DNA from 2 places in the Nonomuraea angiospora genome. Region 2 is predicted to be linked to the other one. Evidence: riboswitches for the same ligand, from Rfam matches in the RefSeq annotation. Region 2 holds a riboswitch; the other holds the start of a gene.

Region 1 (15,534 bases), 9.5 Mb from region 2:
CGCAGGCCCGCCGCACCGCGGCCAGCTCCTCCAGCGTGGCGCACGGCTGCTCGGCGTATTCCAGGTCGAACCGGTCGAGCCGCTTGAGCCGGCGCACCGCCTCGTCCACGTCCCACGCGCCGTTGGCGTCGATCCGCAGCCGGCCGCCCGGCCCGAGCGCGTCGCGCACGGCCTCCACCCTGGCCACGTCGTCGTCGAAGCTCTGGCCGCGCTCGGCGACCTTGACCTTGGCCGTGCCGCAGCCCGAGCGCCGGACGATGTCATGGGCCTGCTCGGGCCCCACGGCGGGCACGGTCGCGTTGACGGGGACGCTGTCGCGCACCGGCTCCGGCCAGCCCTCGAAGGCCGCCTCGCGGGCGCACGCCAGCCAGCGGGCGCACTCGCGCGGGCCGTATTCGGGGAACGGGGAGAACTCCCCCCACCCGGCGGGACCGTGCAGCAGCACGCCTTCCCTGACGGTCTGTCCACGGAACCGGGTGCGCATGGGGATGCGGAAGACCACGGGAGAACGCGTCACGACCCTCCCTGCGCCTTCTGTCCGACCTGTCGCCACTAACCTTACGAGCATGTGGAGGAACCCGTCGCATCCGGACCGTCCGCTGCATGCCATTGTGCAGCCTCCCGGACCCGCCCTGTACACGGCGATCCGCGACGCGCTGAGCGGCGAGGGCCCCGCCGTCCTCCCCCTGGCCCCGGGCCAGTCCGAGGCGGCCGTGGCCGCGCTGCGCCCCACGCACGCCGGCGGCGCGCTCCTGAGCGACGGCGAGGGCGTCCCCTCCGGCGTGGCGGTCGTGATCGCCACCAGCGGCAGCACCGGCGCCCCCAAGGGCGTGCTGCTCTCGGCCGCCGCCCTGCGCGCCTCGGCCGCCGCCTCCCTGCGCCGCGTGGGGGCCGCCAAGGGCGAGCGCTGGCTGTGCTGCCTGCCCGTCTCCCACATCGCCGGCCTCCAGGTCCTGGTACGCGCCCTGCTGTCGGAGAGCGAGCCGATCATCCACGCCCGGTTCGACCCGCACGAGGTGCTCGGTTCGGGGGCCGACCACGTCTCCCTCGTCCCCACCCAGCTGCACCGGCTGGTCGAGCTGGGGGCGGACCTGTCGGTGTTCCGCACGATCCTGCTCGGCGGCGCCGCGCCCCGGCCGGGGCTGCTGGAGCGGGCCCGGGACCTCGGCGCCCGGATCGTGACGACGTACGGGATGAGCGAGACGTGCGGCGGCTGCGTCTACGACGGCCGGCCCCTCGACAACGTGGAGGTCAAGATCGGCGAGGACGGGCTGGTCAGGATCGCCGGCGCCGTGCTGTTCTCCGGCTACCGCTTCGGCGCCGCCGACCCGTTCGACGGCGACTGGTTCCGCACCTCCGACCTGGGCGAGATGGCCGGGGGCCGGCTGCGCGTGCTGGGACGGGCCGACGACGTGATCAACACCGGCGGCGAGAAGGTGGTGGCCGCCGCCGTGGCCGAGGTGCTCGGCACCCACCCGGAGGTGGCCGACGTGGCCGTGATCGGCACGCCCGACGCGGAGTGGGGCGAACTGGTCACCGCCATCGTGGTGGCCGCCAATCCCGACACGCCACTCACGCTTCCCCAATTGAGGGCGTTCTGCCGCGATAAGCTTCCCCCTCACGCCGCCCCACGCAGCCTGCGCCTGGTGCCCCAGCTGCCGCTGCTGCCGAACGGGAAGACCGACTTCGTCCGGCTCCGGGCAGGAACCTGATGAGTTGCGGCTGCGTCTTAGTTGGGGAGAGGGAGGGAGCCTTCATGGATCAGACCCGCAAGATGTGGGCATCCGCGGCCATCGTCGGCGTCATCGTCGCCGGAGGAGCCTCAGTCGCGGCGGCCGCCTCGGCGGGCAAGCTCGACCAGGTCGCCAAGGAGACCCGAGCCGTGGTGGAGAAGGTACCGCCGGCGTCGGCCCCGACGCCCACGACCAGCGACGACGGGACCGTGGTGTCCCACGACGTCAACCCGGACCCCGACGCGGTCGTCGACTACTGGACGGACCAGCGCCTGCAGGACGCCCAGCCGATGCCCATGCCCGAGGTTTCGGCCGGGGAGATCAAGATCGGGGAATAGGACTGACGGGAGGGGTGGTTCGTCCATTGGGCGCTCCGCCCCTTTTTCGTCTCACCGGGAACAAATGACAGCGATTGGCGTTATTGATACTGGTGCGCCGTGCGGACCGAAGCCGCCCCACCACAACCTGCCTGATCGCTTCCACTCCGTACGGAGGAGGTGTCCTCATGCCCAGAACCGCCGTAGCGACCCCATCTGCGACTCTCGACCAACTCATTGAACGAGGGCGAGCCCAGGGTCACCTTTCTCTCGCGGAGCTGCGTGACGCGTTCGCCGACGCCGGTATCAGCCCCTCTGAAGGCCGCACGATCCTGCGCGAGCTCTCGGAGAGCGGTGTGAGCCTGGCCGCCGAGAACGAGCCGTCTCTCAGCAAGACCGCCCCGAAGACCTCCAGGAAGCCCGCGCGTGCAAAGACTACCGGCCGCAAGGCGGCGGAGGCAAAAACCGGCCCGCCCAAGAACGGCACGGCCAAGAACGGCACGGTGAAGAGCGCCACCGACGCGGCCGCCAGGGCCGTGACCCGCTCCGAGCCCAAGCCGGAGCACGAGGAGGACCTGCCCGACGACCTCGCGCTGAGCGCCGAGGACGCCGAGATCGAGAACGAGCAGATCGACCTGGACGACACCCAGTCGGCCATGGGCGACTCCGTGCACACCTACCTCAAGTCCATCGGCCGCCGCACGCTGCTCACCGCGGCGCAGGAGGTCGAGCTGGCCCGGCGGATCGAGGCGGGCCTGTACGCCGAGTACAAGCTGGAGACCGAGCCCGACCTGCCCGTCTCCGCCCAGGACGACCTCCTGCTGGTGGTCGAGGACGGCAAGCGGGCCAAGGACCACATGCTGGAGGCCAACCTCCGGCTCGTGGTGTCGGTCGCCAAGAAGTACACCGACCGCGGCATGTCGCTCCTGGACGTGGTCCAGGAGGGCAACCTGGGGCTGATCAGGGCCGTGGAGAAGTTCGACTACACCAAGGGCTTCAAGTTCTCCACGTACGCCATGTGGTGGATCAGGCAGGCCATCCAGCGCGGCTTCGCCGACTCGGCCCGTACGATCCGGCTGCCCGTGCACGTGCTGGAGATGCTGTCCAAGCTGTCGCGCGTCGAGCGTGACATGCACCAGCGCCTGGGGCGCGAGCCCACGCCCGAGGAGCTGGCCGTCGAGCTGGACAAGACGCCCGACCAGATCGAGGAGCTGCTGCGCACCAGCCGCCAGCCGATCTCGCTCAACGCCACGATCGGCGAGGACGGGGAGACCACGATCGGCGACCTCATCGAGGACGTGGACTCGCCCGAGGCTTCGGAGATCGTCGACCGCCAGCTGCTGGGCGACCAGCTGCGCGGCGTGCTCGACAACCTCTCGCCCCGGGAGTCGAAGATCATGGCGCTCCGCTTCGGCCTGGTGGACGGCAAGCCCCACACGCTGGACGAGATCGGCAAGCACCTGGGGCTGACCCGGGAGCGGATCCGCCAGCTGGAGAAGGAGTCGCTCTCCAAGCTCCGCCACCCCAGCAACACCCGCCCGCTGCTGGACTGGGCGAGCTGAGAAACCCGAAGCCCCGGCACAACGAGGGAGGCTGTGCCGGGGCTTCTTCATGCCCGTGGGCGGGCGGGACGTCAGAGGGTCGCGGGCACCGGGCGCGGCACGCGCGGGATCCCCCACATCCGGTTGTCCTCGCGCAGCGTGCGCAGCCGGTCGACCTCGGCCGTCCACATCGACCCGGCGGGCGTCGCCTTGGCCTTGCGGCGCGCGATCCGGTCGTCGTAGGACTTCACCCCGAACGTGGCCCGCTGCCCCGCCTCGGCGGCGCGCAGGGCGTCGGTCAGCGCGCGGTCGAAGGCCCGCCCGGCTGCCAGCAGCTCGATCTCGTCCGCCGCCGCGGCCCGCAGCTCACGCAGCGTCTCCTCGGCCTGCCGGGCCTTGTCGAGCAATTCGGGGTAGCTCTTGGAGATCTCCTGGTCCGCGTGGTAGCGAACCTCGGCCTCACGGCTCACCCGCGGACGGAAAAACGCCATCGACCCTGCCCTTTCACACAGCCGGTACTCGTTCAACCGCCAAGGGTACGCCGTCGTGCGACACAGCGGGAAATCGACCCGGCGCGACCGCCTTTACGAAGTAAGATGATCTCCATGCCCGCCAAGAGACCGCCCGTCCCGCTCTCCCGCGAGCGCATCATCGAGGCCGCACTCCACATCGCCGACAGCCAGGGCCTGCGCCGGCTCACCATGCGCCGGCTGGGCGACGCCCTGGAGGTGGAGGCCATGGCCATCTACCACCACCTGCCCAGGGGCAAGGAGGCGCTGATGGACGCCCTGGCCGAGCACGTCACCGCGGTCCGCGTCGAGCAGGCCGCCACCTGGCAGGAGACGGCCAAGGCCTGGTGCCGGGCGGGGCGGGAGCTGCTGCGCGAGCATCCGGGCGTGCTGGCGCTGGCCCTGACCAAGCCGCCCAAGGGCGCCACGGCCCTGGCCATCAGGGAGCAGACCGAGCAGCTCGCCGACGGGGGGCTGGCCGACGCGGCGGAGGCCGTGCGGGCACTGAGGGCCTTCGTCTTCGGCAGCGTGGCCGTCGAGGTGCAGCAGTCGGGCTGGGCCGATCCCGAAGTTGACGAATGGGTCAGGCGGGACGAAAGAGCCGATATCGATTTCGAGCGCGGACTCGACGCTCTGCTCAAGGGATTGCAAACGTAGTGCGCGTGTCGCGCTTGGACCGTTATCCTGCATACGGCACGCTGTGTCGAAGGTCACACGAACGGGGATCCCTTCTGTAACAGTCCTGATGGACTATGTCCGGGAGTGTGACATCCGTCGCACACTTGCCAGAACAATTACCCGAGCCGGCTCCCGCCCCTCCCAACGGGAGCATCCCACGAGATATCGGAGGCACGCCGATGTGCCCGCACGACCCGGCCTGTCCGGATGCCGAGGCGCCCGACCGCGAGAAGGCACGCACTCTCGCCTGCCACCCCGAACAGGGGTGGAGCCTGCTCTGCAACGGTGTCGTCCTGTTCGAGGACACCGGGGAGCTGCTGCCCAGCGGCGCCGCCATCGCACCACACCGACCCGTGGTCGGCGCGGCGTGAACTAGGCGTAGTGGACTATCCACTCCGCCACGACCTCGCCCACTCGGGCGGGGTCCTTCTTGAGGTCGTGTCCCTCCCCCGGCAGCACCACCAGGCGTGCCGCGTCAGCGGCGTCCGGCACGCCGAACGGATCCCGGTCCCCGTTGACCACCAGCACGTCCACTCCGGCGCCGCGTAGCTCGTCGGCCCTGGAGCGTTCCGGCTTCCCCGGCGGGTGCAGCGGAAAGGCCAGCGCCACCACGGCCGCCGCGCCGACCGCCCCGGCCGTACGGCAGGCGACCCGCGCCCCGTTGCTCCGCCCTCCCTGCACCAGCGGCAGCCCCGGCCAGAGCGTGCGCACCTCCTTCAGGACGATCTCCCACGCCTCGTCCTGTTTGACCGCCGACCCCGGCGCCCGCGCCCCCGCCACCCTGAACGCCTGCGTCACCCTGGCCACGACGGCCCCGGCCTTGAGCGCGGCGTCCCGTACGGCGAGCAGGTCGGGAGCGTCCACTCCCCCGGCCGAACCGTGGGTGAGCACCAGCAGCAGCCGCGGGTCCGCCACCTCGTCCACCTGGACGAGCGCGCTCCCTCGCGGGGTCATGACCTCCATGCCAGCACCGTACCTGGGGAGGATCGCGCCCTAGCCCTCAGGTTGGATGACGGCGTGGCGCCGGCGATGGATGATTGCTGTCATGCCAGATAAGCGCCCCATCCGGGACGATCTCCAGGCCACCCTGGACGCCCGCCGGGACCTCGGTCCCGAGTACGAAACCGCGCTCGTCGAGTCGTTCGTGGAGCGGCTCGACGCCACGATCTCCGCCCGCGTACGGGCCGAGCTGGACCACCACGGCGCCGCGCCGCACCGGCAGAAGAGCCCTCCGGGCGCGGCGATGATCCCGATCGCGCTGGGCTCGATGGGCATCGGCATCCCCCTGACGGCCATCGCGGCCGGCAACGCGGGGCTGGTGGGGCTGACGATCACGTGGCTCGCGATCGTGGTCATCAACGTGGCCTCGGCCGCGGCCATCATGCGCCGCAACTGACCTCGGCGCGTACACGGCGGACACCTGGCGGAGGCCCACGGGAGCGCCCCCGCCCCCTTCCGCTGCCGCGTCTCGCTCCACGGAGGCTGCCGAGGACGCGTATAGCGCGCGAGCGTCGAGCAAACGCAGCAGGCAGGCGCGCATCAGACGGGCGTCGCAGGCAGGGTGCAGGCGTCATGCCCGGACGTCATATCGGGACGTCATGCGGGGCGTGCACCAGGAGTCTCAGGCCCGCCGACGCGCATCGAGCGGACGCCCGCCAGGAGTCCCGGCATGAAGCCGGCCGGGCGTCAGGCGTCGCGGTGGTAGCGGAGGCGGACCTCGGCGGCGAGGGTCTCGTCCTCGTGCTCCAGCCCGTACGACCACACCCGCCCCGCGTCCTCGGCGCGCCCCCGCAGCGGCAGGGTCCGGGCCAGGAGCTCGATGGCCAGGGCGCTGGTCTGCGGATCAGCCCCGTACTCGACGCTCTCCGCGAACTCCGCGCAGGCCAGCTCCAGGTGCGCGATCCCGAGCTGGACCCGCAGCCCCGGCACCTCCTCGGCCGGAGCCTCCTCCAGCGCGTCCAGGAGCACGTCGGCCGCCGCCCCCGGCTCCCCGTGCTCCAGCAGCAGGCCGGCCAGCTCCTGGGCCGCCCGCGCGCCGACGCCCGGGTCGCCGCTCTCCATGGCGGCCCGCAGCTCCTTCTCGGCCTCGTCCAGGTCGCCGGCCGCCGTCGCCAGGCGGGCCAGCGCGAGGTGGGCCAGCGGCACGTACGCGGCCGTGCCGACCCCCAGGACGGCCTGCCAGGCGGCCCTGGCCTGCTCGGCGCGGCCCTCCCGCTCGAACCCCTGGGCCAGGTGGCAGGCGGCCTGGGCGGCGTACTCGGGGTGCCCGGTGGCCAGCGCGGTCCGGGCGGCGGCCCTGGCGGCCTCGACGTCGCCGCGCTCCTCCAGCACCACGGCGAGCCCCACCGCGGCCTGGGCCCGGTCCGGGCCGTGGGGGTCGGCGACCAGCTCGGCGAGTATGGCGGCGGCGCCGTCGAGATCACCGCGTTCGGCCAGGCGGCGGGCGGCGTCGAGGGGCGGGGTCTCCAGCTCTGAGGACGTCAAGAGAGCTCCTTCTGGCGACAGTCGCACCGAGCCTAACCATTTCTGGCGATCATGTCTGCTCAGTTGACGCGGAAGGACTGACCGGCTTCGGACGCCTGCTCAGCGGCAGGCGCCGAAGGCCACCCCGCCAGGCTCCTAGTCGCTCCTAGTCCTCGTACGCGAAGCGACGAGGACCCACGCCGCCAGGCTCCTAGTCCTCGTACGCCTCCAGCGGCGGGCAGGAGCACACCAGGTTCCGGTCGCCGTAGGCCTGGTCGATCCGGCGCACCGGCACCCAGTACTTCCCGTCCCGCAACGACGGCAGCGGATAGGCGGCCTCGCTGCGCGGGTACGGGTGGGTCCACTCGTCGGCGCTGACCGACTCGGCCGTGTGGGGCGCGTTGCGCAGCGGGTTGTCCGCCGCGTCGTAGGCCCCCGACGCCACCTTGTCGATCTCGCCGCGGATGGCGACCAGCGCCTCCACGAACCGGTCGAGCTCCCCGAGGTCCTCGCTCTCGGTCGGCTCGATCATCAGCGTCCCCGCCACGGGGAAGGACATGGTCGGCGCGTGGAAGCCGTAGTCGATCAGCCGCTTGGCCACGTCGTCCACGGTGACCCCGGTCTCCTTGGTGATCTGCCGCAGGTCGACGATGCACTCGTGGGCCACCAGCCCGCCGCGCCCCGTGTAGAGCACGGGGTAGTGCGGGGCGAGGCGCCTGGCCAGGTAGTTGGCCGACAGGATGGCCTGCTCGGTGGCCGCCGTGAGCCCCTCGGAGCCCATCATCCTGATATACGCCCAGGAGATCGGCAGGATGCCGGCCGAGCCGTACGGGGCCGCCGAGACGGGGCCCACCGGCGTGCCGTTGTGCAGCGGGTGCCCGGGCAGGAAGGCCGCCAGGTGGCCGCGGACCGCGACGGGGCCGACGCCCGGACCGCCGCCGCCGTGCGGGATGCAGAACGTCTTGTGCAGGTTGAGGTGGGACACGTCGGCCCCGAACTCGCCGGGCTTGGCCAGCCCGACCAGCGCGTTGAGGTTGGCCCCGTCCACGTAGACCTGGCCGCCGGCCTCGTGCACCTTGGCGCACACCTCGGTGATCGTCTCCTCGTACACACCGTGCGTCGAGGGGTACGTCACCATGATCGCGGCCAGCGCGTCACGGTGCTTGGCGATCTTGGCGTCGAGGTCGGCCAGGTCCACGTTGCCGTCGGCGTCGCAGGCCACGACCACGACCCGCATGCCGGCCATGACCGCGCTGGCGGCGTTGGTGCCGTGGGCGGAGGACGGGATGAGGCAGACGTCGCGCTCGCCGTGGCCGTTGGCACGGTGGTAGGCGCGGATGGCCAGCAGCCCGGCGAACTCGCCCTGGGAGCCGGCGTTCGGCTGGATGGAGACGCGGTCGTAGCCGGTCACCTCGGCCAGCCAGCCCTCCAGCGTGCCGATCAGCTCGCGGTAGCCCTCGGCCTGGTCGTCCGGCGCGTACGGGTGGATCGCGGCGAACTCGGGCCAGGTGATCGGCTCCATCTCGGTGGTCGCGTTCAGCTTCATGGTGCAGGAGCCGAGCGGGATCATGGAGCGGTCGAGCGCGATGTCCTTGTCCTGCAGCTTGCGCAGGTAGCGCAGCATGGCGGTCTCGGAGCGGTGGCTGTGGAAGACCGGGTGGGCGAGGTAGCCGGACTCGCGCACCAGCGCGGCGGGCAGCGCGTCCTCGTCGAGAGCCACGTCGCCGCCCTCGACGCCGCCCTCGACGCCAAAGGCGGCCCACACCTTGGCGACCTCGGCGGCGCCGGTCTTCTCGTCGCAGGAGATCGACACGTGGTCGTCGTCCACCCGCCAGAGGTTCACGCCGTGCTCGACGGCGGCGGCGACCACCTCGGCGGCCCGGCCGGGCACGCGGACGAGCACGGTGTCGAAGAACTCGCGGTGCACGACCTCCAGGCCCGCCTGGCGCAGCCCGCCGGCCAGGGCCACGGCGTGCCGGTGGACCCGGTGGGCGATCCGGCGCAGCCCCTCGGGGCCGTGGTAGACGGCGTACATGCTCGCGATGACGGCGAGCAGCACCTGCGCGGTGCAGATGTTGCTGGTGGCCTTCTCGCGGCGGATGTGCTGCTCGCGGGTCTGCAGGGCCAGCCGGTAGGCGGGGTCGCCGTCGGCGTCCACCGACACGCCCACCAGGCGGCCGGGGAGCTGGCGCTGCAGGCCCTCGCGTACGGACATGTAGGCCGCGTGCGGCCCGCCGAACCCGAACGGCACCCCGAAGCGCTGCGAGGACCCGATCGCGATGTCGGCGCCCAGCTCGCCGGGCGCGGCGACCAGGGTGAGGGCCAGCAGGTCGGCGGCGGCCACGACGAGCGCGCCCGCCTCGTGCGCGGCGGCGGCCACGGCGCGGAAGTCGCGCAGCCGCCCGGAAGCGCCCGGGTACTGGACGAGCACGCCGAAGCACTCGGGCAGCTCGCCCTCGAGGGAGTGCTCCACCAGCGTGATGCCCAGGGGCTCGGCCCTGGTGGCGAGCACGGCCTTGGTCTGCGGCAGCGCGTCGGCGTCCACCACGAACACGTTGCTCTTGGACTTGCCCGAGCGGCGGGCCAGGGTCATCGCCTCGGCGGCGGCCGTGGCCTCGTCGAGGAGGGAGGCGCCCGCGACGGGCAGGCCCGTCAGGTCGGAGACGACGGTCTGGAAGTTCAGCAGCGCCTCGAGGCGGCCCTGTGAGATCTCCGGCTGGTACGGGGTGTAGGCCGTGTACCAGCCCGGGTTCTCCAGCAGGTTGCGCCGGATGACGGCGGGCGTGATCGTGTCGTGGTAGCCCAGGCCGATCATGGAGGTGAGCACGCGGTTGCGCCCGGCCAGGGCGCGCAGCTCGGCGATGGCCTCGGCCTCACCGACCGCGGCGGGCAGTTGCAGCCGGTCCTTGGCCCTGATGGCCTCGGGGACGGCCACGGCCACCAGATCCGCCACGGATTCGAAGCCCACGGCCTCGAGCATGCGCTGCTGCTCGGCCGCGGACGGGCCGATGTGCCTGGACGAGAACGGCGGAGCTGATAGGTCGGTCATGGACGGTGCCTCCCGAGGCTATGGAGACCGGCGCCGTGGCGCGGGCGAATGCCGGATCTCCCCCTCTGTCAGCGCGGCGACGCCGCGACCTGAGAGCTTCACCCCGGGACTGGGGCTTGCACCGTCGGTGAGGCGCGCCTGGCAGGTGCGCCTGCTTTCCAGAGTTGCCTCACCCGAGCGGTACAGGGTGCCTGAGAGATTCCGGGGAGGGTTGCTCCTTCGGCGCCCTGAGACCCGCGGGCCCCAGGGACTCTCCCGCACGGGGTCGTCAGCCTTGCTGTCATAGATTACAACCCTCCGCGTTACGCATGAATTTCCCCGGTGATGCGTTATGCGCGGATTGCCCCGTGGATTGCCCGGATTGCCCGGATTGCCCGATGGGCCGCGCCCGGCGGCCCATGGCAGGAAGGGGTGTGCTAGCCGAGGCGTCGCGCGCGGCGACGGCGGGCGAGCTCGTCAGCGGGGTGATCGGCCGGGACGGTGTCCTCGACCGCCGCCCGTTCCCCCGGCAGCTCCGCGAGGGAGCCCTCGACCTCTCGCCAGACCCGGCCGAGCGCGATGCCGAACACGCCCTGACCGCCCTGGAGCAGGTCTATCACCTCGTCGGCCGAGGTGCACTCGTAGACACTGACGCCGTCGCTCATGAGCGTGATCTGCGCGAGGTCGGCGACCCCGCGGTCACGCAGGTGCTGCACGGCCGTACGGATCTGCTGCAGCGACACCCCGGTGTCGAGGAGCCGCTTGACGACCTTGAGCACCAGGATGTCGCGGAAGCTGTAGAGCCGCTGGGAGCCCGAGCCCTGCGCGGCTCTTATCGTGGGCTCCACCAGGCCCGTGCGCGCCCAGTAGTCGAGCTGCCGGTAGGTGATGCCGGCCGCCGCGCAGGCCGTGGGCCCGCGGTATCCGATGTCCGCCGGCAGCGACGCCGGCTGTTCGTCGAAGAGCAGGCCCTGCTCTCCGGCACGCTGCCGCGCGCTCTCGCGCCGAACCGGATCTTCCTGGCCGGCCGTCTTTCCCTCGCCGCTGCTGACCGCCACGCGGACCTCCGGCTTTCTCTCATCCCGCGGCCTGATCTGGGGGTTCGTAAAGGGCGACCACGGGTTTCACTTGCACCGTAGGACCGTGACCATGCTCAGTCAACGATCCGGCTCGGCGCGTCGTGAAGCGTAAATGCACCGAAATACCTACCCCGCCCTGCCGAAGTCTTCGGGAGTGATCGTGTCAAGGAACTCCCTGAACTTCTCCACCTCGTCTTCCTGGTCGTCCGGGATGATCACCCCGGCCTCCTGGACGACCTCCTCGCTGGCGAAGATGCGCGCTCCGGTGCGCAGGGCGAGCGCGATCGAGTCGGACGGCCGCGCGCTCACCTCCACGCCGTTGGAGAACACCAGGTCGGCGAAGAAGATGCCGTCGCGCAGGGCGACGATGTTGACCGCTCGCAGGCCGACGCCCAGAGCGCTCAGCACGTCTCGGAAGAGGTCGTGGGTGAGCGGCCGCGGCGGTGGCTCCTCCGCCTGGGCCAGGGCGATGGCCGTCGCCTCGGTCATGCCAATCCATATAGGAAGGAACCGCTCCCCGTGTGCCTCCTTGAGCAAGACGATCGGCTGATTTGTGGGCATTTCAACTCGAACGCCCACGACCTCCATCTGCAACACGGGCTGCTCCGTATTCCTGACCGGTCACCCGGCACAGCTATTTGCGGGTCGCTACTGCTGACTGGCTACTGCAATTCAACGTAACACCCGGCGGGCATGGAATGCGCCTCCGCCTCCCAGCTCGCCAGGGTCTCAACGCCCGAGCACGGACCGGATCCCCGACCGCACAAGGGATGCGTGCAGGTCGAGCAGGAGAGTGGAAAGCTCCCTGGCGACCTCGTCGGCCTCCCCGATGGCGCCGGGGGCCCGCCGTTTGAGTATGGGGGCCACGGCCTGCTCGACGAGCCCGCACTCGCGCTCGGCCGCGGCCTTGACCGCCCGCAGGTGGCGGGCGTGCAGGCCGAAGCGGGCCAGCGCGCCGACGCTGCGGGCCACGTTGAGGGCCTCCTCGTCGTAGCGCCTGGCCACGGGGGCGAGCAGGCCGTAGTCCTCCAGCTCGGTGAGCGTCTCCTCGTCGATCTCCGCCGCCTCGAGCAGCTCGGCCCGGCTGAGCCGGACCTCCGTCTTCTCCTGTACGGCGCGCGGGCGGCCGAAGCTCTCGGCCATCCTGTCCTTGATCACCCGCAGCGGCAGGTAATGGTCGCGCTGCTCGCGCAGGATGAAGCGCAGCTGCTCCACGTGCAGGTGAGTGAACTTGCGGTAGCCGGACGGGCTGCGCTCGGGCTCGATCAGCCCCTCACCCTCCAGGAAGCGGATCTTGGAGATCGTCACATCGGGGAACTCGCCCTGCAGGAGCGCGAGCACCTCCCCGATGCTCATGTGAGAGCGTGCCGCCTGGGAGGTCATATGACCTCCCGGGACGGCACCACCACGATTCGCTCGTTCGGCTCGCTCATGCGCCGGCGTGGGTCCGCATCAGGAAGACGAGGCGGAACTTGCCGATCTGCACCTCGTCTCCGGAGTGCAGGGGAACCTCCTCGATGCGTTCCCTGTTGACGTAGGTGCCGTTGAGGCTGCCCACGTCGCGCACGGAGAACTGACCGCCGGGGTGGCGGTAGAACTCGACGTGGCGGCGGGAGACCGTGATGTCGTCGAGGAAGATGTCACTCTCCGGATGGCGGCCGGTCGTGGTGAGGTTTTTGTCCAGCCGGAAACGGCTGCCCTGGTTGGGGCCCCTGGTCACCGTGAGCAGCGCCGTGCCGGGCGGCAACTGCTCGACCAGAGCCCGCTCCGCCAGGAGCATGTCGCCTGCCTCAGCCTCGTATGCCTCGATTCCCGCGATGGAGATCGTCGACGTGGTGTCCCCGGAGACCTCGGGTCTGGCCAGCGGTGACCCACAGCGGGAACAGAAACGGGCATCCTCGGGGTTGGCGTGCCCGCACTGCGTGCAGTAGACGCTCGGCATCGATCGGCTCGGCCTCCTACCGCGAAGACGCGGCGACGGTGCTCAAAGACGCGCCTCGCTTCGCTTTTTCAAGTTTGCGAATGCCGCAACATACGCTGATCAGCGGCAAAGGTCAAGGCGGGGCACTGGACTGTGGTTTGGACGCAGACAAAGTTACCGCCGCTTCCGCCCCGTGGTCCATGCCGCCGCGCGTTTCTACATTACGATCTTGCGGCACTGTCTGGGTGCGTCAAGCGCAATGGCTTTTTCCTCACTCTCCGCGACCATTGTTCACATGGCGGCCTGCTCCACGATGCGGGCCCACCGTTCGAGCAGGGCCTGGGCGCCGTCCATGTCGCCCGCCTCGGCCCACAGGTCGGTCACGGGCTCGCTGGCGGCGGGCAGCACGAGCACCCAGCTCCCGTCGTCGTGGGCCACCCGCACGCCGTCGGTGGTGTCGATGCGCCGGCCCTCGTGCTCGGCCTCCGCCGCCTCGATGACCGAGCGCATGACGGCCCCCTTGGCCGCCCACGGCGTGGGGATCGCGCGCTTGAGCATCTTGACCTCGGGAATCCTGGCGTCGATCTGGCTGAGCGACAGGCGGGTGCGGGCCACCAGCCCGAGCAGGCGCATGAACGAGGCCAGCCCGTCGATGGCCGGGCTGAACTCCGGCACCACGAAGCCGCCGCGCCCGTCCGCCGCGAAGATCATGTCGGGGCCGGCGGCGGCCGAGGTGAGGGCGTCGAGCGCGGTGGAGGTCCACTGCACCTGTACGCCGTGGAAGCGGCAGACCTGCTCGGCGACCCTGGTCGTGGTGACCGGCAGGGCCACCTGGCCGCCCCTGCGCTCGGCGGCGACGAGGTCGAGCACGACGAGCAGGGAGCGTTCGTCGTTGATGAGCTGGCCCATCTCGTCCACCAGGGCGATGCGCTCGCCGACCGGGTCGAACCGGACCCCGAACGCCGCCCGCGACGAGCTGACCAGCTCCGACAGGCGCTGCAGGTCGCGGCGGCGCTCGGCGAGCGTCTCGGTGGGCGAGACGTCGTCGAGGCGGGCGTTGACGGTGAGCACCTCGACCCCGACCCGGCCGAGCAGCGTGGGCAGCACCAGCGAGGAGGTGCCCCCCGCGCAGTCCACGACGACCTTCATGTCCCTGACGTCGCCCACGTCCACGTGGCGCAGCAGCTCGTGGGTGTAGTCCTCGACGGCCCTGGCCGGATACGTCAGCTCGGCGATCTCCCCCGGGAACGCGCGCCGGAACTCCTGCCGGGAGAAGACCCGCTCCAGCTTGCGCTGGGCGGCCGGCGGCAGGTCGGCGCCGCGGCCGTCCATGATCACGATGTCCACGCTCTGCGGGTCGCCCGGGGTGGTGCGCAGGGTGATGCCGCCCGCGGCCGACTCGCGGGCCGTGTGGAAGCGCGTGACCGGCAGCGGGGCCGCCTCCAGGTCCAGGACGTTGATCGCGCCCGCGGTGAGCGCGCCGATGACGGCCCGCTTGAGCGCCCTGGCGGCCAGGGAGCAGTCGCGGGAGGTGACGACGTACTCGCCCTTCTTGAGGGTGGTGGCGTACGCGCTGGCCAGCCGGACGCACAGCTCGGCGGTGATCTCGACGTTGACCAGGCCGCTGACGCCCCTGGGGCCGAACAGGTTGCGCTGGCCGCGCGACTCCCAGATGACGCTGGTGTTGACGACCGCGCCGGCCTCGATGGTCTTGAACGGGTAGACCTTGACGCCGCTGGTGACGTACGCCTCGGGCTCGATGACGCACTCGTCGCCGATGACGGCGTTCTCCTCGATGCGGGCGCCGGCCATGATGTCGGTGCTCTTGCCGACCACGCAGCCGCGCAGGTGGGCGCCGGGGCCGAGGTAGACGTTGTCGTGGACGACCGCGCGGTGCAGGAAGGCGCCCTCGCGGACGACGGCGTTGTTGCCGAGCACGGTGTACTCGCGCAGCTCCGCGCCCGCCTCGACCTTGGCGTAGTCGCCGATGAGCAGCGGGCCCTTGAGCACGGCGTCGGGGTCGACCGAGGCCGAGTCGGCGACCCAGACGCCCGGCGAGAGCTCGAAACCCCCGATCTCCAGGTTGACCCGGCCGGACAGGGCGTCGGCCTGGGCCTTGAGATAGCTGTCGTGGGTGCCGACGTCCTCCCAGTAGCCGTCGGCCACGTAGCCGTAGATGGCGGCGCCGCGGTCGAGGAGGGCGGGGAAGACGTCGGAGGACCAGTCGACGGGCTCGCCCGCGGCGACGGCGTCGAGGACCTCGGG
Region 2 (15,534 bases):
TGCCAACGTCCGCGCCGCGTGGAAGGGAGATCGTGACGCCCTGAGAGGAACTCCTGGAAGGCGATCTTGGCCCTGATCGCGGGCCGCCGCCACCGCTCCTCACGGTGGATGGCCTTGGCCATCTTGCGCGGCGAGCGCTGGGCGAAGAACCAGCGGGCCCACGGGGAGCCGGGCCGGGCCAGCCGCAGCGCGCCCACCACCAGCATCGGCGGCACGAACAGGCCGGCCATCCCTGTCCAGATTTTGCCCTTGAGCAGGGTGACGACGGCGAGCACCAGGTTGGCCACGATGAGCGCGCCGGGGTTGACCAGGGTGCCGTAGTCCCAGGTCAGAGGGCGCAGGCCGATGAGGAGCAGGCCCGTGACGGCGATCGCGATGAAGACCGCGTCCACCGAGGTGCGCCCCTCCTCCTCCCAGTAGACGTCGTGCAGGTGCAGGATCAGCGCGAACTCGTCCAGCACGAGCGCGGACCCGATGCCGAAGACGCAGGCCGCGACGGCGTAGCCGACCTGCGAGGCGGAGGACACGATGAGCCCGCTGACCCCGCCGACCAGCATCAGCACGACGCCGAACACGACGTGGTGGATGTGCATCTCGCCCACGTTCAGGTTGCGGAACCAGCCGACCTTCGCCCTGATCAGGCGGACGTTGATGCGCGTGGCGATGAACGCCACGATGAGCGTGACGAAATAACAGAACAGCGGCAGCCGTCCTGTGGCGACGATGTTGTGCTCGAACCAGTTCCCCATGACTCTAGAAAGAGATGGTACGAGGGCCCCTGCACCTTCTAGACCGTCAAGCGAGAAAGGCCCGCAAAAGGGCTGCTGTGCCCTCCAGGTGTTCGGTGACCGCCCGGCGGGCCCCGTCCGGGTCGCCGGCCAGGATGGCGTCCACGATGGCCTGGTGCTGGATGGCGGCGTGGTCCAGGTTGACCTGGAGCATGGGGATCGCGTTCAGCAGGTCGCTCACCCGCGAGCGGGCGTCGGCGCACGCCGTGGCGAGCAGGGTCGAGCCGGTCAGCTCGGCGATGGACAGGTGGAAGGCCGTGTCGAGGCGGCGGTAGTCCTCGATGGGGGCCTCGTTCAGCTCCGACAGCCGGCGCAGGAGCAGCTCGCGCCTGTCGGCCGCGAGGCCGGACGTGGCCAGCACCTGGGCCGCCCCGCACTCCACCGCCAGGCGGAACGTGAGCGCGTCCGACAGGTCGTCGCCGCCCATCTCCGCCACGACCTGCCGCAGGTCGCCCGCGTCGGGTTGAGGGGGAACGTACGTGACGAAGGCTCCCCCGTAGCGGCCCCTCCGCACGTCGAGGTAGCCCGCGTCGGACAGCGCGCGGATCGCCTCGCGCAGGGTGACCCGGCTGATGCCGAGCCGTACGGCCAGCTCGCGCTCGGGAGGGAGCTTGTCGCCGGGCGGGACCACACCGAGCTTGATGGCCTGGAGCAGCCGTTCCACCGTCTCCTCGAAGGCGTTGCCGGCCCGCACCGGGCGCAACACCGTCATCAACCGCGCCGACTCGTCCAACGTGTCCTCAGGTCTTGACAACGGATCCCGCCATACACATCAATGGTCTAAGACTAGCCCAATCAACGGGAAAGCGCCTCTGGCCAGATCGGAGCGGGGACAGCGTGAGCGAGAGATCGGGCACCGGATTCCTTTCCGTCAGCGAGCTGCGCGACGAGGTCGCGCTCGGGCGCATCGACACCGTGCTCCTCGCCATCGCCGACATGCAGGGCAGGCTGCAGGGCAAGAGGCTGTCCGCCCGCTATTTCCTCGAAGAGGTGCTGCACCACGGCTCCGAGGGGTGCAACTACCTGCTCGCCGTAGACGTGGACATGAACACCGTCGGCGGCTACGCGATGTCGTCCTGGGAGCGCGGCTACGGCGACTTCGTGATGAAGCCGGACCTCGCGACGCTGCGCAGGGTGCCCTGGCACGAGGGGACCGCCATGCTGATGGCCGACCTCGCCTGGGAGGGCGGCGGCGACGTGACCGCCTCGCCCCGGCAGATCCTGCGCAGGCAGCTCACTCGCCTCGCCGAGCGGGGGCTGGCCGCGTACGTGGGCACCGAGCTGGAGTTCATCGTCTACGACGACAGCTACGAGGACGCCTGGAAGCGCGGCTACCGGGACATGTCACCGTCCAACCTCTACAACGTGGACTATTCGCTGCTCGGCACCGCCCGCATCGAGCCGCTGCTGCGGCGGATCCGCCGGAACATGGAGGGCGCCGGCCTCTACGTCGAGTCCGCCAAGGGCGAGTGCAACCTGGGCCAGCACGAGATCACCTTCCGCTACGACGAGGCGCTCAGGACCTGCGACCACCACGTCATCTACAAGAACGGCGCGAAGGAGATCGCCGCCCAGGAGGGCAAGTCGATCACCTTCATGGCCAAGCCCAACCAGCGCGAGGGCAACTCCTGCCACATCCACATCTCGCTGCGCGGCGGCGACGGGGATCCGGTGATGGCGGGCGACGGGCCGCACGGGCTCTCCCCGCTCGGCGCCCACTTCATCGCCGGGCAGCTCGCCTGCCTGCGCGAGCTCACCCTCCTGTACGCCCCCAACATCAACTCCTACAAGCGCTACGTCCCCGGCAGCTTCGCGCCCACGGCCGTCAAGTGGGGCGTGGACAACCGCACCTGCTCGCTCCGGCTCGTCGGCCACGGCCCGTCGCTGCGCGTGGAGAACCGGGTGCCGGGCGGCGACGTCAACCCCTACCTCGCGGTCTCCGCGCTGATCGCGGCCGGGCTGCACGGCATCGACAACGAGCTGCCGCTGGAGGGCGCGTTCGAGGGCAACGCCTACGACTCCGGCGCCGAGAGCGTGCCCCACACGCTGCGGGACGCGCTGGCGCTGTTCGAGGGGTCGAAGCTGGCCCGCGAGACGTTCGGCGAGGACGTGGTCGAGCACTATGCCAACAACGCGCGCGTGGAGCTGGCCGCGTTCGACGCGGCGGTGACGGATTGGGAGCTGTTCCGTGGTTTCGAGCGGATGTGAAAGAAGCACATGAAGATCGTTGATCCGGCGACGGAGGACGTCCTCGCCGACGTCGAACTGGCCGACGCCGCCGAGGTGGACCGGGCGGTGGAGCGTGCCAGGAACGCGTACGCGACCTGGCGCGAGGTGTCGCCCGGGGACCGGGCGCGGCTGCTGCGCAGGTTCGCCGACCTGGTGGACGAGCACGGCGAGGAGCTGGCGCGGCTGGAGCTGGCCAACGCCGGGCACCCGATCGGGAACGCCCGTTGGGAGGCCGGCAACGTACGCGACGTGCTGCACTTCTACGCCGGCGCGCCCGAGCGCAACCACGGCAGGCAGATCCCGGTGCCGGGCGGCGTGGACCTCACGTTCCAGGAGCCGCTGGGCGTCGTCGGCGTCATCGTGCCGTGGAACTTCCCCATGGTGATCATGACCTGGGGCGTGGCCCCGGCGCTCGCGGCCGGCAACACGGTGATCGTCAAGCCGGCCGAATGGACCCCGCTGACCGCGCTGAGGCTGGCGGAGCTGGCCCTCGCCGCGGGCCTCCCCGAGGGGGTGCTCCAGGTGCTGCCTGGGGCAGGGGAGGTCGCGGGGGCCCGGCTCGTCGAGCACCCGGACGTGGCGAAGATCGTGTTCACCGGCTCGACCGAGGTGGGCAAGGAGATCGCCGCCAAGGCGGCGCGGCAGGTCAAGCGGATCACGCTGGAGCTGGGCGGCAAGTCCGCCAACATCGTCTTCGCCGACGCGGATCTCGGCAAGGCCGCGAGTACGGCGCCGTACGCGGTCTTCGACAACTCGGGACAGGACTGCTGCGCCCGCTCCCGCCTGCTCGTCCAGGCCGAGGTGTACGACGAGTTCATGGAGCGCCTGGCGGCGGCCGTGCGGGGCGTCAAGGTCGGCGACCCGCTCGACGAGGGCACCGAGATGGGCCCGCTGATCAGCGCCGAACACCTCGACCGGGTGCGCGGTTTCGTCCAGGGCACCCCCTACCTTCAGGGATCCTGCCCCGAGGGCAGGGGCTACTGGTTCCCCCCGACGGTGCTGACGCCGGAGCTCACCGACCCGGCCTTCACCGAGGAGATCTTCGGGCCCGTCGTGTCCGTGGTGCGCTTCGAGGACGAGGCCGAGGCCGTACGCATCGCCAACGACACCCCGTACGGCCTGAGCGGCTCCATCTGGACCCGCGACGTCGGGCGGGCGCTCCGCGTGGCCAGGGCCGTCGAGTCGGGCGCGCTCTCGGTCAACTCGCACTCGTCGGTCCGCTACTGGACCCCCTTCGGGGGCTTCAAGCAGTCCGGTCTCGGCAGGGAGCTCGGCCCTGACGCCCTGGCGGCCTTCACCGAGACCAAGAACGTCTTCATCTCCTGGGAGTGAAAGTGCAGCGTTTGCAGGATCGGGTGGCCGTCATCACCGGCGCGGGCAGCGGCATCGGGCTGGCCACGGCACGCAGGTTCGCCGAGGAGGGCGCCAAGGTCGTCTGCGTGGACGTCGACGAGGAGGCCGGCGTCAAGGCCGCGAACGAGGTCGGCGGCCTCTTCGTCAAGGCCGACGTCACCGTCGAGGACGACGTCGTCAGGATGTTCCGGACCGCCTTCGACACCTACGGCAGCGTGGACATCGCCTTCAACAACGCCGGCATCTCGCCGCCCGACGACGACTCGATCCTGGAGACCGGCATCGACGCCTGGCGCCGGGTCCAGGAGGTGAACCTGACCAGCGTCTACCTCTGCTGCAAGCACGCCATCCCGTACATGCGACAGCAGGGCAAGGGCTCGATCATCAACACCGCGTCGTTCGTGGCCGTCATGGGGTCGGCGACCTCGCAGATCTCGTACACCGCGTCCAAGGGCGGCGTGCTGGCGATGTCGCGCGAGCTGGGCGTGCAGTTCGCCCGGGAGGGCATCAGGGTGAACGCGCTGTGCCCCGGGCCGGTGAACACGCCGCTGCTGCAGGAGCTGTTCGCCAAGGACCCGGAGCGGGCGCAGCGGCGGCTGGTGCACATCCCCGTCGGGCGCTTCGCCGAGGCGTCGGAGATCGCGGCGGCGGTGGCGTTCCTGGCCAGCGACGACGCGTCGTTCATCACGGGTAGTGAGTTCCTGGTGGACGGGGGCATCTCCGGCGCCTACGTCACGCCGCTCTAGCTCTGGTCTGGTTCTCGGGGGTCATATCGTGCAGCGTCCCGTCATCGGCATCACGTCGTACGTGGAGCCGGCGAAGTTCACGGTCTGGGACATGACCGTGGCGCTCCTGCCGTACATGTACGTGGAGCAGGTCGTACGCGCCGGCGGGCAGCCGGTCGTGCTGCCGCCGGCCGGCGAGCCCGCGCAGGTCGTCGGCCGCCTGGACGGCCTGGTCCTGGCCGGTGGCGGGGACGTCGACCCGGCCCGGTACGGGCAGGAGCCGGGGGATCAAACCGGCTATATCCGCAAATTTCGGGATGAGGCGGAGTTTGGGCTGGTCGCGGCGGCCCTCGACGCCGGCCTGCCGTACCTCGGCGTCTGCCGCGGCCTCCAGGTCCTCAACGTCGCCCTCGGCGGCAGCCTCCACCAGCACCTGCCCGACGTCGTGGGGCACACCGGCCACTCCCCCGCCCCCGGCCGGTTCGGCCCGCTGCCCGTCACGCCCGTCCCCGGCAGCCGCCTGGCCAAGGCGCTGGGCACGGAGCCCGTGACCGTCCCCCACTACCACCACCAGGCCGTCGACCGGCTCGCGCCCGGCCTCACGGTCACCGCCACCGCCGGCGACGGCACCATCGAGGCGGTCGAGCTGGACTCGGCCCCCTTCGCCGTGGCCGTGCAGTGGCACCCCGAGGCGGCCGAGGACGGCGCCCTCTTCGAGGCGCTCGTGTCAGCCTGCTGAACGCTCTCACCCCGCCGGTCTGAGCACGCCGTCCAGCACCACGGCTCCGGCGCCGTGCCTGGCCTCCAGGTCGCGGCGCAGCTCGTCGGTGGCCACCCAGACCTGCGCGGTCACCTGGTTGCCCCGCACGCTGGAGGAGGCCGAGACGAGACGGTCGCCCAGCTCGGCCTCGACCTGCCGCTGGATCGCCTCCAGCTCGCTCTGGCTGCGCGCCGCCCCGCTGACGCAGAGCGCGCCGCCCCACACCTCGCGGATCCACGCCTCGCGGCCGGACAGGTCGCCGGTGAACTTCAGGTTGAGCACCAGCCGCCGCGGGTCGCTCGCCTCCGGCGACTCCGCGGGGAGCCCCTTCATGTAGCTCTGGTCGAGCCAGGCGCCCGCGAACTCCTGGGCCGTGCCGGCCCGCGCCATCGCCTCGTCCAGCGCCCGCTGCGTGGCCTTGGCGGGATCGACCGGCCGCCAGCCGCCCTCCGGCGCCGGGCACGGGCTGGTGAGGTCCTCCTCGTGCGCGGGGGCCGCCGCCTTGGCGGGGGCGCCCGGCGGCTCGGTGAGCGTCAGCCTGGTGCCGTCCCAGGTGCCCACGACGTGGTACTCGCCCCACTTCACGCCGCCCTGCGACTCGTGATCCACTTTGTTCCAGTCCCAGCCGGCGATGTCCAGACCGCTGCACTGGGGTGGCGACGACTCCATGACCATCATGCACAGCTGCGGCCCGTGCCCGCCGCCTTCGAGCACCGTCCCGCCGGCCTCGTAACGGGTCGGGGACGCGGCCTCCGATGCGCCGCAGCCCGCCAGGGCCAGGGTGGTCAGCAGGCCGAATGCCGCCGTTCGCCGATTCATATCCTTACGACGTCACCACCCCCCGGAGTGGTTCATGAGCGATCAGAACGCGACAACAACCCCATCGCGGCACTAGGCTGACGAGCATCACCGGCGAAACCGTGCGGGAGAGCGCCCTGACAGCCGGTCAGGGTCCCTGAAGGAGCAAGCCCTCCCCGCAAACCTCTCAAGGCAAAGGACCGCGCGGCTCATGGTGACCTCTGGAAAGCAGGCCCGCGGGGCCTCGCCGAAGGTGAAAGTCCGGCAAAACTCGGGCGAAGCTCTCAGGCATCGATGACAGAGGGGGAGGATCCTGGCATCCAACCCTGTCCAGAGGTGCGACAAATGTCCCGATCAACACCGCTACGCGACGTTCACGAGAGCCTCGGCGCCACGCTCACCGACTTCGCCGGGTGGCTCATGCCGCTCCGGTACGGGAGCGAGTCCGCGGAGCACAACGCCGTTCGCCAGGCGGCCGGGCTGTTCGACCTCTCCCACATGGGCGAGATCTTCCTGACCGGGCCGCAGGCCGGGCAGGCGCTCGACTACGCGCTGGTCGGCCACCTGTCGGCGCTGGCGACCGGGCGGGCCAGATACACCATGATCGTCAACGAGCGGGGCGGGGTCCTCGACGACCTCATCGTCTACCGGCTCGACGACGACGAGTTCATGGTCGTGGCAAACGCCTCGAACTACGAAAAAGTGGCAAAAGAGCTGATTGAGCGGTCGAAAGCGTACGACGTGCTGGTCGAGGACCGGTCGGACCAGTACGCGCTGATCGCCGTACAGGGACCCCGGTCCCAGGAGATCCTCGCCACCCTCACCGACGCCGACCTCGACGGGCTCAAGTACTACGCGGGCCTGCCCGACCTGGTCGACGGGCGGCAGGCGCTCATCGCCCGCACCGGCTACACCGGCGAGGACGGGTTCGAGCTGTTCGTCGCCAACCAGGACGCGGTGCCGCTCTGGCACGCGCTCATGGCGGCGGGCGAGCCGTACGGCCTCAAGCCCGCCGGCCTGTCCAGCCGCGACACCCTCAGGCTGGAGGCCGGCATGCCGCTCTACGGCAACGAGCTGGGCGTCGAGCTGACCCCGTTCGACGCGGGGCTGGGCAGAGTGGTGAAATTCGACAAGCCGGGCGACTTCGTCGGCCGGTCGGCGCTCGAGGCGGTCAAGGACGGCCAGCCCCGGCGCCGGCTCGTCGGCCTGGTCGCGCGGGGACGCCGGGTGCCGCGTCACGGCTACCCGGTCACCAAAGACGGCGCCGTCGTCGGCGAGGTCACCAGCGGTGCGCCCTCCCAGAGCCTGGGCAGGCCCATCGCGATGGCCTACGTGGACACCGGCGCCGATGCAGGCCTGGCCGTGGACATCCGGGGCAGCCATGAACCTATGGACCTGGTAGAGCTGCCCTTCTACAGGAGGAACAACAAGTGAGCAACATCCCTGACGAGCTGAGCTACACCAAGGAGCACGAGTGGGTGGCCGGCCTCGACGACGGCCTCACCGTGACCATCGGCGTCACGGCCTTCGCCGCCGAATCTCTTGGTGACGTCGTCTTTGTGCAGCTCCCCGAAGTCGGCGCGAGCGTCGAGCCGGGCGAATCCGTCGGCGAGGTGGAGTCGACCAAGTCGGTGAGCGACATCTACACCCCCGTCGGGGGTGAGGTCGTCGAGGTGAACCAGGCCGTGGTCGACGACCCGAGCCTGGTCAACAGTGACCCGTACGGCGACGGTTGGATGTTCCGGGTGCGTGTCGAGGGCGACGCCGAGGACGTGCTCACCGCCGAGGAGTACAAGGCGCTCACCTCAGGCGATTCCTGACCTTTTGCCGGGGCCCTACGCGGGGCCCCGGCCCCAGCATGAAGGGCGCCATCCATGGCGATCAGCGTCTTCGACCTCTTCAAGATCGGCATCGGCCCGTCGAGCTCCCACACGGGAGGCCCGATGGCGGCCGCGCACAAGTTCGCCCGCGGGCTGCACGACGACGGCCTGCTCTCCGGGGTCGCGCGGGTCGAGGCCATCCTGTACGGCTCGCTCGGCCTGACCGGCAAGGGCCACGGCAGCGACAAGGCGGTCCTGCTCGGCCTGTCCGGCGAGAAGCCCGAGCTGGTCGACGTCGACTCCATTGACGGCCGCCTGGCCGAGATGCGCGAGTCGGGCACGGTCAAGCTGTACGGGACGCACGAGATCCGCTTCGTCGTGGGCGAGCACCTCGTCTTCGAGCGCAAGATCTCGCTGCCGGAGCACCCGAACGGCATGCGCTTCACCGCGTACGACGCCGACGGCGAGAAGCTGCGGGAGAAGGTCTACTTCTCGGTGGGCGGCGGCTTCGTCGTGGACGAGAAGGCCACGGGCGCCGATCGCATCAAGCCGGACGACACCGTCCTGCCCTACCCCTTCACGACGGGCGAGGAGCTGCTCAAGCACTGCTCCAACACGGGCCTGTCGATCTCGGCGCTGATGCTGGAGAACGAGAAGGCGTTCGGCCGCACCGAGGAGGAGATCCGCTCGGGCCTGCTGCGGCTCTGGGCGGTCATGTCGGAGTGCGTGCGCCGGGGCATCTCCAAGGAGGGCGTCCTGCCCGGCGGCCTCAAGGTCAAGCGCCGCGCCAACCAGCTCCACCGCCGCCTGCAGTCGGAGCCGGCGGAGAAGGACCCGCTGCAGGCCATGGACTGGGTCGCGCTGTTCGCGCTGGCGGTCAACGAGGAGAACGCCGCCGGGGGCCGCATCGTCACCGCCCCCACCAACGGCGCGGCCGGCATCATCCCGGCCGTGCTGACGTACTACACCCGCTTCGTCCCGCACGCGGACGAGGAGGGCGTGGTCCGCTTCCTGCTGACGGCGGGCGCGATCGGCGTGCTGTTCAAGGAGAACGCCTCGATCTCGGGCGCCGAGGTGGGCTGCCAGGGCGAGGTCGGCTCCGCCTGCTCGATGGCCTCGGCCGGCCTCACGGAGGCCCTCGGCGGCACGCCCGAGCAGGTCGAGAACGCGGCCGAGATCGGCATCGAACACAACCTGGGCCTGACCTGCGACCCGATCGGCGGCCTGGTCCAGATCCCGTGCATCGAGCGGAACGCGGTGGCCTCCAACAAGGCCATCACGGCCGCCCGGATCGCCCTGCGCGGCGACGGCCGCCACTTCGTGCCGCTGGATCGTGCCATCAAGACGATGCGGGACACCGGGCGGGACATGCTGGACAAGTACAAGGAGACCTCACGCGGCGGCCTGGCCGTCAATGTGATCGAGTGCTGACCTCGCCCTGACGGCCGGGTCAGCGTCGAACGTGCAGGCGGACGACGGTGCCGGCGTCGTCGTCGCTGACCTCGCGGCGGATCCTGCCGACGATGTCGTGGTCCAGCTTGCTCACCACCGCGCCCACGTCCGCGGTGGACGGGCAGGTCAGGGTGACGCGCAGGCCGTTCTCGGTGACCCGCACCGCCGACCGGCCCAGCCCTTCCACGCCCTTCAGCCCGACGAAGAGCATCGCGGTGCCCGTGCCGTTGCGGGCGCCGCGGCGGCCCCAGCCGAGGCTGAGCAGGAGCCAGCGGAGCGAGACCAGCGACAGGAGCAGGAAGCTCAGGGCCAGCACCCACAGGGGCCAGGGCTCGTCGGCGAGGACCCGGCGGGTCTGGGCCGGGAGGACCTTGGCGGTGGCGGGCAGGTCGAAGAAGCGGCCGTGGCCGCGGAGCCAGGCGTACACGCCCAGGCCCAGCAGCGTGCCGCCCACGATGGCCAGGCCGACGCGGTTGCCCGCGTACTGCCGCATCGCGGCCCCCTTGGCGCGAGGGGGCGTCCGTTGCGCGTCCGTACGTTCGGGCATCACGCCGCCTTTCCGCGCGGCCGGAGCGTCTCGGTGCCGTCGGGCATCACGCCGCCTCTCTGCGCGGCCGGAGCGTCTCGGTGGGTTCGGGCATCAGGCTCCCTTTCTGCGCAGCCGGACCACGACCTCGCCCGTGCCCAGCGTGCCCACGCCCGCCAGCCGGTCTCCCACCGCCGTGCCGACCTGCCTGAGCATCGCGCCGGAGCTCTCCGTCCCCGTCATGACGGTGACCTCGATGGTGCTCCTGCGCAGCCGTACCCGGGCCCGGTCCACCCCCGGCACCTGCTGGGCGGCCGCGCGGAGCGTGCGGCGCAGGCCCGAGCGGGTGATGCCGATGACGATCCGCGGGTCCGACGTCTCCACCGGCACCAGGCTCGACTGGCCGGGCACGATCGCCAGCAGCAGCATCATCGTGCCCGCGCCCACCATGGCCGCGGCGGCGGTGAACAGCTCTGGCCAGGTGGTCCTGCCCGCGAGCTCGACCAGCTTGTTCACGGGGACCCAGCCGAGCCGGTGGCCGAGCAGCCCTGACACGATCTCGGCCGCCGTCGCCCCCAGCCCGGCGGCCAGCGTGAGCGCGACGAGGGCTCCAGGGAGGGTTCGGGCCGGCCTGAGCGCCCTGCTCGCCCGGCGCAGCCCGGTGTGCCGGGCGGGGACCGCGGCGCCGGTGACTGTCTGCTGAAGCGTGGTCATCACAACGACACACGTACACGGATCCCGCGTGGCCGGAACCGCGCCCCCGCCGCCCGTTTGCCCGAACATTACGGGGCGGCCAACAAGGTGAACAACACTCATATTCATTTGCCTGATATGCCGTTACGCTGCCCATATGGACGACCGCCAGCGCTATGACCGCGCCACAGCGGCCCTCGAGCCGCCGTTCGCGATCCTCGATCTGGCGGCCATGCGGGCCAACGCGGCGGACCTCGTACGGCGGGCGGCGGGCAAGCCGATCCGGGTGGCCAGCAAGTCGGTGCGCAGCCGCGCCGTGCTCGAACGCATCCTGGCCATGGACGGCTTCCACGGCATCATGGCCTTCACGCTCCCCGAGGCGCTGTGGCTGGCCTCCCACGGGTTCACCGACATCCTGGTGGCCTACCCGACGGCCGACCGGCAGGCGCTGGCCGAGCTGGCCGGGGACGAGAACGCGGCCAGGCAGATCACCGTGACCATCGACTCGACCGCCCACCTGGACTTCGCTGAGGCGGCCGTGGCGGGGGTGAGCCCCCGGGCCGAGATCCGGACCTGCATCGACATCGACGCCGGATATATCGCCTTTGGCGGGAAATTTCGGGCTGGGGTGCTCCGCTCGCCGATCCGCGAGCCCGAAGGGGCCGCCGACCTGGCCGCCGCCGTCGCCAAGCGCCCCGGGTTCCGGGTGGCCGGGCTGATGGCGTACGAGGCCCAGATCGCCGGGGTCGGCGACGCCCCGCCCGCGAACGCCGCCTACACCCGCGCCGTCCGCCTCATGCAGGCCCGCTCCGCCAGGGACCTCATCATCAGGCGCGGCCGCATCGTGAACGCCGTCCGCCAGGTCACCGACCTGGAGTTCGTCAACGGCGGCGGCACCGGGTCCGTCGAGCGCACCGTGCGCGAGAAGGCCATCACGGAGGTGGCGGCCGGATCCGGCTTCTTCCACCCGAGGCTGTTCGACTTCTACCGCCGCTTCACCGGGCACCCCGCCGCGCTCTTCGCGCTGCCGGTGGTGCGCCGCCCGAGCGTGGACACCGTGACCGTGCTCGGCGGCGGCTATCTGGCCTCGGGCACGCCGGACCGGAGCCGCCTGCCCCAGCCGTACCTGCCGGCCGGGCTGCGCTACGCCCCGGACGAGGGGGCGGGCGAGGTGCAGACCCCGCTGCTCGGCCAGGCGGCCCAGGACCTGCGGATCGGGGACCGGGTGTGGTTCAGGCACGCCAAGGCGGGCGAGATGTGCGAGCGCTTCGACGCGCTCCACCTCATCGACGGCGACACTCTGGTGGAGTCGGTGCCCACGTACCGGGGCGAGGGCCGGACCTTCCTCTGACCGCCCCCGGCCAGCCCCCGCGGTCTGACCGCCCCCGGCGAGCCCCCACGGGTCAGCGGCGCCTGCGGCGGCGCCAGAGCACGATGGCGGCCCCCACGACCAGCACCGCGCCGATCCCGATCAGCACCGGCGCCAGGTCGGGCCGCTCCTCCTCCCACATCTCGTCGGGATGGTCGCCGGCTTCGACCGGCCGCGGCGTCACCCCCAGCGCGTCGCCCACGGACGCCACGAAGTGCGTGGCCCTGCTCTTGACGTCGGACACCGTGCGCTCGGCGACCCGCTTGGGGCTCACCCGGTCGGCTATGGCGTCCACCGTCTGCGCCAACTCCGCGCGTGTCCGCGCGATCCGCCGCTCCAGCTCGTCCGGATCGGTGTCAGCCATGGCTCTCCTCTCGGCCTCACGCGTGGCCGCGCCCGCTCCGCGTGCCGTGCGAGCTCCGTCGTTCTTGGTGCTGATCAGTCTGTCAGGTCGGCGCGCCGTACGGCACGGCGGCCAGGCCGGTAGGTTGGCGGGAAGGAACTCAGGAGGGCCAATTGACCGACACCAAGCTCGCGCCCGGCGACGCCGCGCCCGAGTTCACGCTACCCACCGCCGACGGCGAGGCCGTCTCGCTCGACGCCTACCGCGGCAAGCGGGTGATCCTTTATTTCTACCCTGCCGCGATGACGCCCGGCTGCACCAAGCAGGCCTGCGACTTCCGCGACAACCTCGGCCAGTTGACGGCCGAGGGTTTCGTCGTTCTCGGCGTGTCTAAGGACAAACCGGAAAAACTTGCCAAATTCGCCGAACGTGACGCCCTGACCTTCCCCTTGTTGTCCGACCCCGACCTGACCGTGCATCAGGCCTACGGCGCGTACGGCCCGAAGAAGCTGTACGGCAAGGAGGTCGTGGGGGTCATCCGCTCGACGTTCGTCATCGACGCGGACGGAAAGGTGGAGCAGGCGCTCTACAACGTGAAGGCCACGGGCCACGTGGCCGGGCTCAAGAAGAAGCTCGGCCTCAGCTGACCACCCCGGCGGGCCCTCCCAGAGGGCCCGTACCCGTCTTCACATGCGCTCCTCTTTCCCGCTGAGAGCGCTAAACTGTGTCAGGCCCGCATTGGCGGGGGCTGCGCGGGCGTGGCGAAATGGCATACGCGGCAGGTTTAGGTCCTGTTGGTGGAGACACCGTGGGGGTTCGAGTCCCCCCGCCCGCACACCTGTGCACCGGATCGGCCTCTGTTTCGCCCGGCAAAAGTCGCTGTCTGCGAGTGGCAGTTCGGGCACAACAGCCTCAGGTTCTCTCGCCGATTGTCCAGCGGATTGCCATTGATGTGGTCCACTTCAAGGATCAGCGGTTTCCCTTGCCAGGTGTCTCCGGTCCCGCACATGACGCAACGTGCGGGCACGCCGATCTCGTCCAGGGCACGTCGCAGCACCGCACCTGAAGTGCGGCTCGTCCGAAGAGGGCGCTCCGCGAGAACGGCGGCAGGGTCTCTGCGTGGCTTGCTCATCACCGAACTGGTGATCTTGCGTTCGAAGTGGGCCGTGTCGATGCCATGGCGTGCGATGTGCCGAAGGAGTCGCCGCCGATTCGTTTCGTTGACGGGCAGGCCAAGCCGGCGCATCATCGACGCCACCGATCGGGACTCTTTCGCCGCGGATCTAACATCGTGCTCATTCAGCCGGAGACGCTGGAAGCCGGCGGGTTCGGCGATGTCGAAAGCTCGGAGCTGACGACGGACCTCCTCCCGGGATCTCCCGCTCTCAGCCACGCCAAGGCGCCGCAGAATTTCCCGCATGCTCTTCGCACCCTTGGCCGCCTCTTCAAGAGCGTCGCGCTCGAACGCCTCGGGCAGCGCGCTCTCCCGATGCCCGGGAAGGCGATTGAAATGTGATACATCGATGCGCATGGCTTTGATCCGACGGCTGATATGCGAATGCGCCCCACCACTACGTGGAATTTCGAGGCGATCGAGCACTTCGTAGACACTCGTCGACGCCGCCACGGCCTCGGTCAAGATCTGGAGAGTGTATTTACTTCGCGAGATGCGACGGAAATGGCTGGTATCGATGCCGAGTTCGGCTATTTTCCGGCTCAAGCTCGCCCGCCGGCCGCCGGAGTTTCTCAGACCCAGCAAGGACACGACCTCGGTGATCGACCGAGCCCGGCGCACGAATCCGGCCAGCTCTTCGGGGGTTGGATCGGCGTTCGACATGGACGCAGAATAAAGCCGGGGACCGACACTTTCGCGAAAACGATCTCGCCCGTTCTCACCGATCGACCATTTACTGTAATAATCGCCCGGTTTGCTACTCGATCATGTTGAGGACCTGCCCGCTGCTGGTAGGGAACGGGACCGGCGCCGGCGGAGCGACGGACTGCGGAGCCTTCGGCACCACCCAGCCGCAAAAGACGCGGCCCTTCCCCTCCTCCTCGCAGGCGGAGTCGAGGCGCTCGGGCACCTGGAAGCGCCTGGGCATCGGGTCCGGCTCCTGCCAGTACACCCTGTGCACCTCGTCCCGGTGCGCGAATCCGCTGACCACCGCCACGGCGGTGCCGCCCAGCAGGGCGCCGATCACGAGGCCGATGAGTCCGGCGCCCAGGACCTGGGCCTGCTTCTGCCGGAAGAACTCCCGGTAGGAGTCGGGGTGCCGAGGCGGCTCGAGAGGCGTCGTGAATCCGGGGCCCGGAGGGGCCTCGCCGTACTTCAGCCGGCTCCGCGCCCCGGACTCGTGAAGGTCGTCATCAGGGGTCGGGTCGCGCGGTGCTTCCTCTTCACCGCGCGACCCGGCGTCGCGATCATGATCCGCCATCACGATCTCCCTTTACTCGCCCGCAAGAGGGGCGCTCCCAGAGACAAGAATGCCCAAGTCACCGTAAGCCCGGCGTAAGACCCCCGCCAGTCCCCCGCCGCGTAAGACCTGGGTCGTAGACGCACTTCCACCTACAGGCGGAACAACGGTCAGACGGCGGTACATATCGTGATGGTGTGTTCGGCAAGGTGCGGGCGTGGTCGAGGCGCCACGAGAAGCTGGCGGGCGTCCTCCGGGTCGCCC

Evidence for each region. Region 2 has a riboswitch for glycine ahead of gcvT (glycine cleavage system aminomethyltransferase GcvT). Riboswitches for the same ligand answer to the same signal wherever they lie in the genome.
Region 1: it holds a riboswitch for glycine, as region 2 does, so the genes downstream of both, gcvP (aminomethyl-transferring glycine dehydrogenase) here and gcvT (glycine cleavage system aminomethyltransferase GcvT) in region 2, are expected to answer to the same signal.

What each region holds. Positions count from the first base shown of each region.
Region 1 covers NZ_JADBEK010000001.1:197,728-213,261, reverse strand. The annotation lists gene H4W80_RS00955 (o-succinylbenzoate synthase) at 1-484, opposite strand, end outside; gene H4W80_RS00950 (AMP-binding protein) at 567-1,712, shown strand; gene H4W80_RS00945 (hypothetical protein) at 1,757-2,071, shown strand; gene H4W80_RS00940 (RNA polymerase sigma factor) at 2,239-3,612, shown strand; gene H4W80_RS00935 (hypothetical protein) at 3,684-4,061, opposite strand; gene H4W80_RS00930 (TetR/AcrR family transcriptional regulator C-terminal domain-containing protein) at 4,197-4,757, shown strand; gene H4W80_RS00925 (DUF5999 family protein) at 4,958-5,149, shown strand; gene H4W80_RS00920 (alpha/beta hydrolase family protein) at 5,151-5,741, opposite strand; gene H4W80_RS00915 (hypothetical protein) at 5,824-6,174, shown strand; gene H4W80_RS00910 (tetratricopeptide repeat protein) at 6,465-7,262, opposite strand; gene gcvP (aminomethyl-transferring glycine dehydrogenase) at 7,453-10,290, opposite strand; glycine riboswitch at 10,459-10,558, opposite strand; gene H4W80_RS00900 (MerR family transcriptional regulator) at 10,707-11,327, opposite strand; gene H4W80_RS00895 (bifunctional nuclease family protein) at 11,475-11,945, opposite strand; gene ftsR (transcriptional regulator FtsR) at 12,078-12,704, opposite strand; gene H4W80_RS00885 (FHA domain-containing protein) at 12,778-13,290, opposite strand; gene H4W80_RS00880 (sugar phosphate nucleotidyltransferase) at 13,561-15,534, opposite strand, start outside.
Region 2 covers NZ_JADBEK010000001.1:9,735,933-9,751,466, reverse strand. The annotation lists gene H4W80_RS45005 (hypothetical protein) at 1-749, opposite strand, end outside; gene H4W80_RS45000 (FadR/GntR family transcriptional regulator) at 796-1,500, opposite strand; gene H4W80_RS44995 (glutamine synthetase family protein) at 1,626-2,996, shown strand; gene H4W80_RS44990 (aldehyde dehydrogenase family protein) at 3,006-4,349, shown strand; gene H4W80_RS44985 (3-oxoacyl-ACP reductase) at 4,352-5,116, shown strand; gene H4W80_RS44980 (gamma-glutamyl-gamma-aminobutyrate hydrolase family protein) at 5,145-5,834, shown strand; gene H4W80_RS44975 (hypothetical protein) at 5,841-6,674, opposite strand; glycine riboswitch at 6,769-6,866, shown strand; gene gcvT (glycine cleavage system aminomethyltransferase GcvT) at 6,999-8,087, shown strand; gene gcvH (glycine cleavage system protein GcvH) at 8,084-8,473, shown strand; gene H4W80_RS44960 (L-serine ammonia-lyase) at 8,528-9,904, shown strand; gene H4W80_RS44955 (hypothetical protein) at 9,924-10,472, opposite strand; gene H4W80_RS44950 (DUF6286 domain-containing protein) at 10,566-11,165, opposite strand; gene H4W80_RS44945 (amino acid deaminase/aldolase) at 11,302-12,495, shown strand; gene H4W80_RS44940 (DUF3618 domain-containing protein) at 12,548-12,877, opposite strand; gene bcp (thioredoxin-dependent thiol peroxidase) at 13,030-13,503, shown strand; tRNA gene H4W80_RS44930 (tRNA-Leu) at 13,609-13,691, shown strand; partial or broken gene H4W80_RS64795 (HNH endonuclease) at 13,752-13,865, opposite strand; gene H4W80_RS61790 (hypothetical protein) at 14,016-14,372, shown strand; gene H4W80_RS44920 (hypothetical protein) at 14,788-15,291, opposite strand; gene H4W80_RS44915 (sensor histidine kinase) at 15,468-15,534, shown strand, end outside.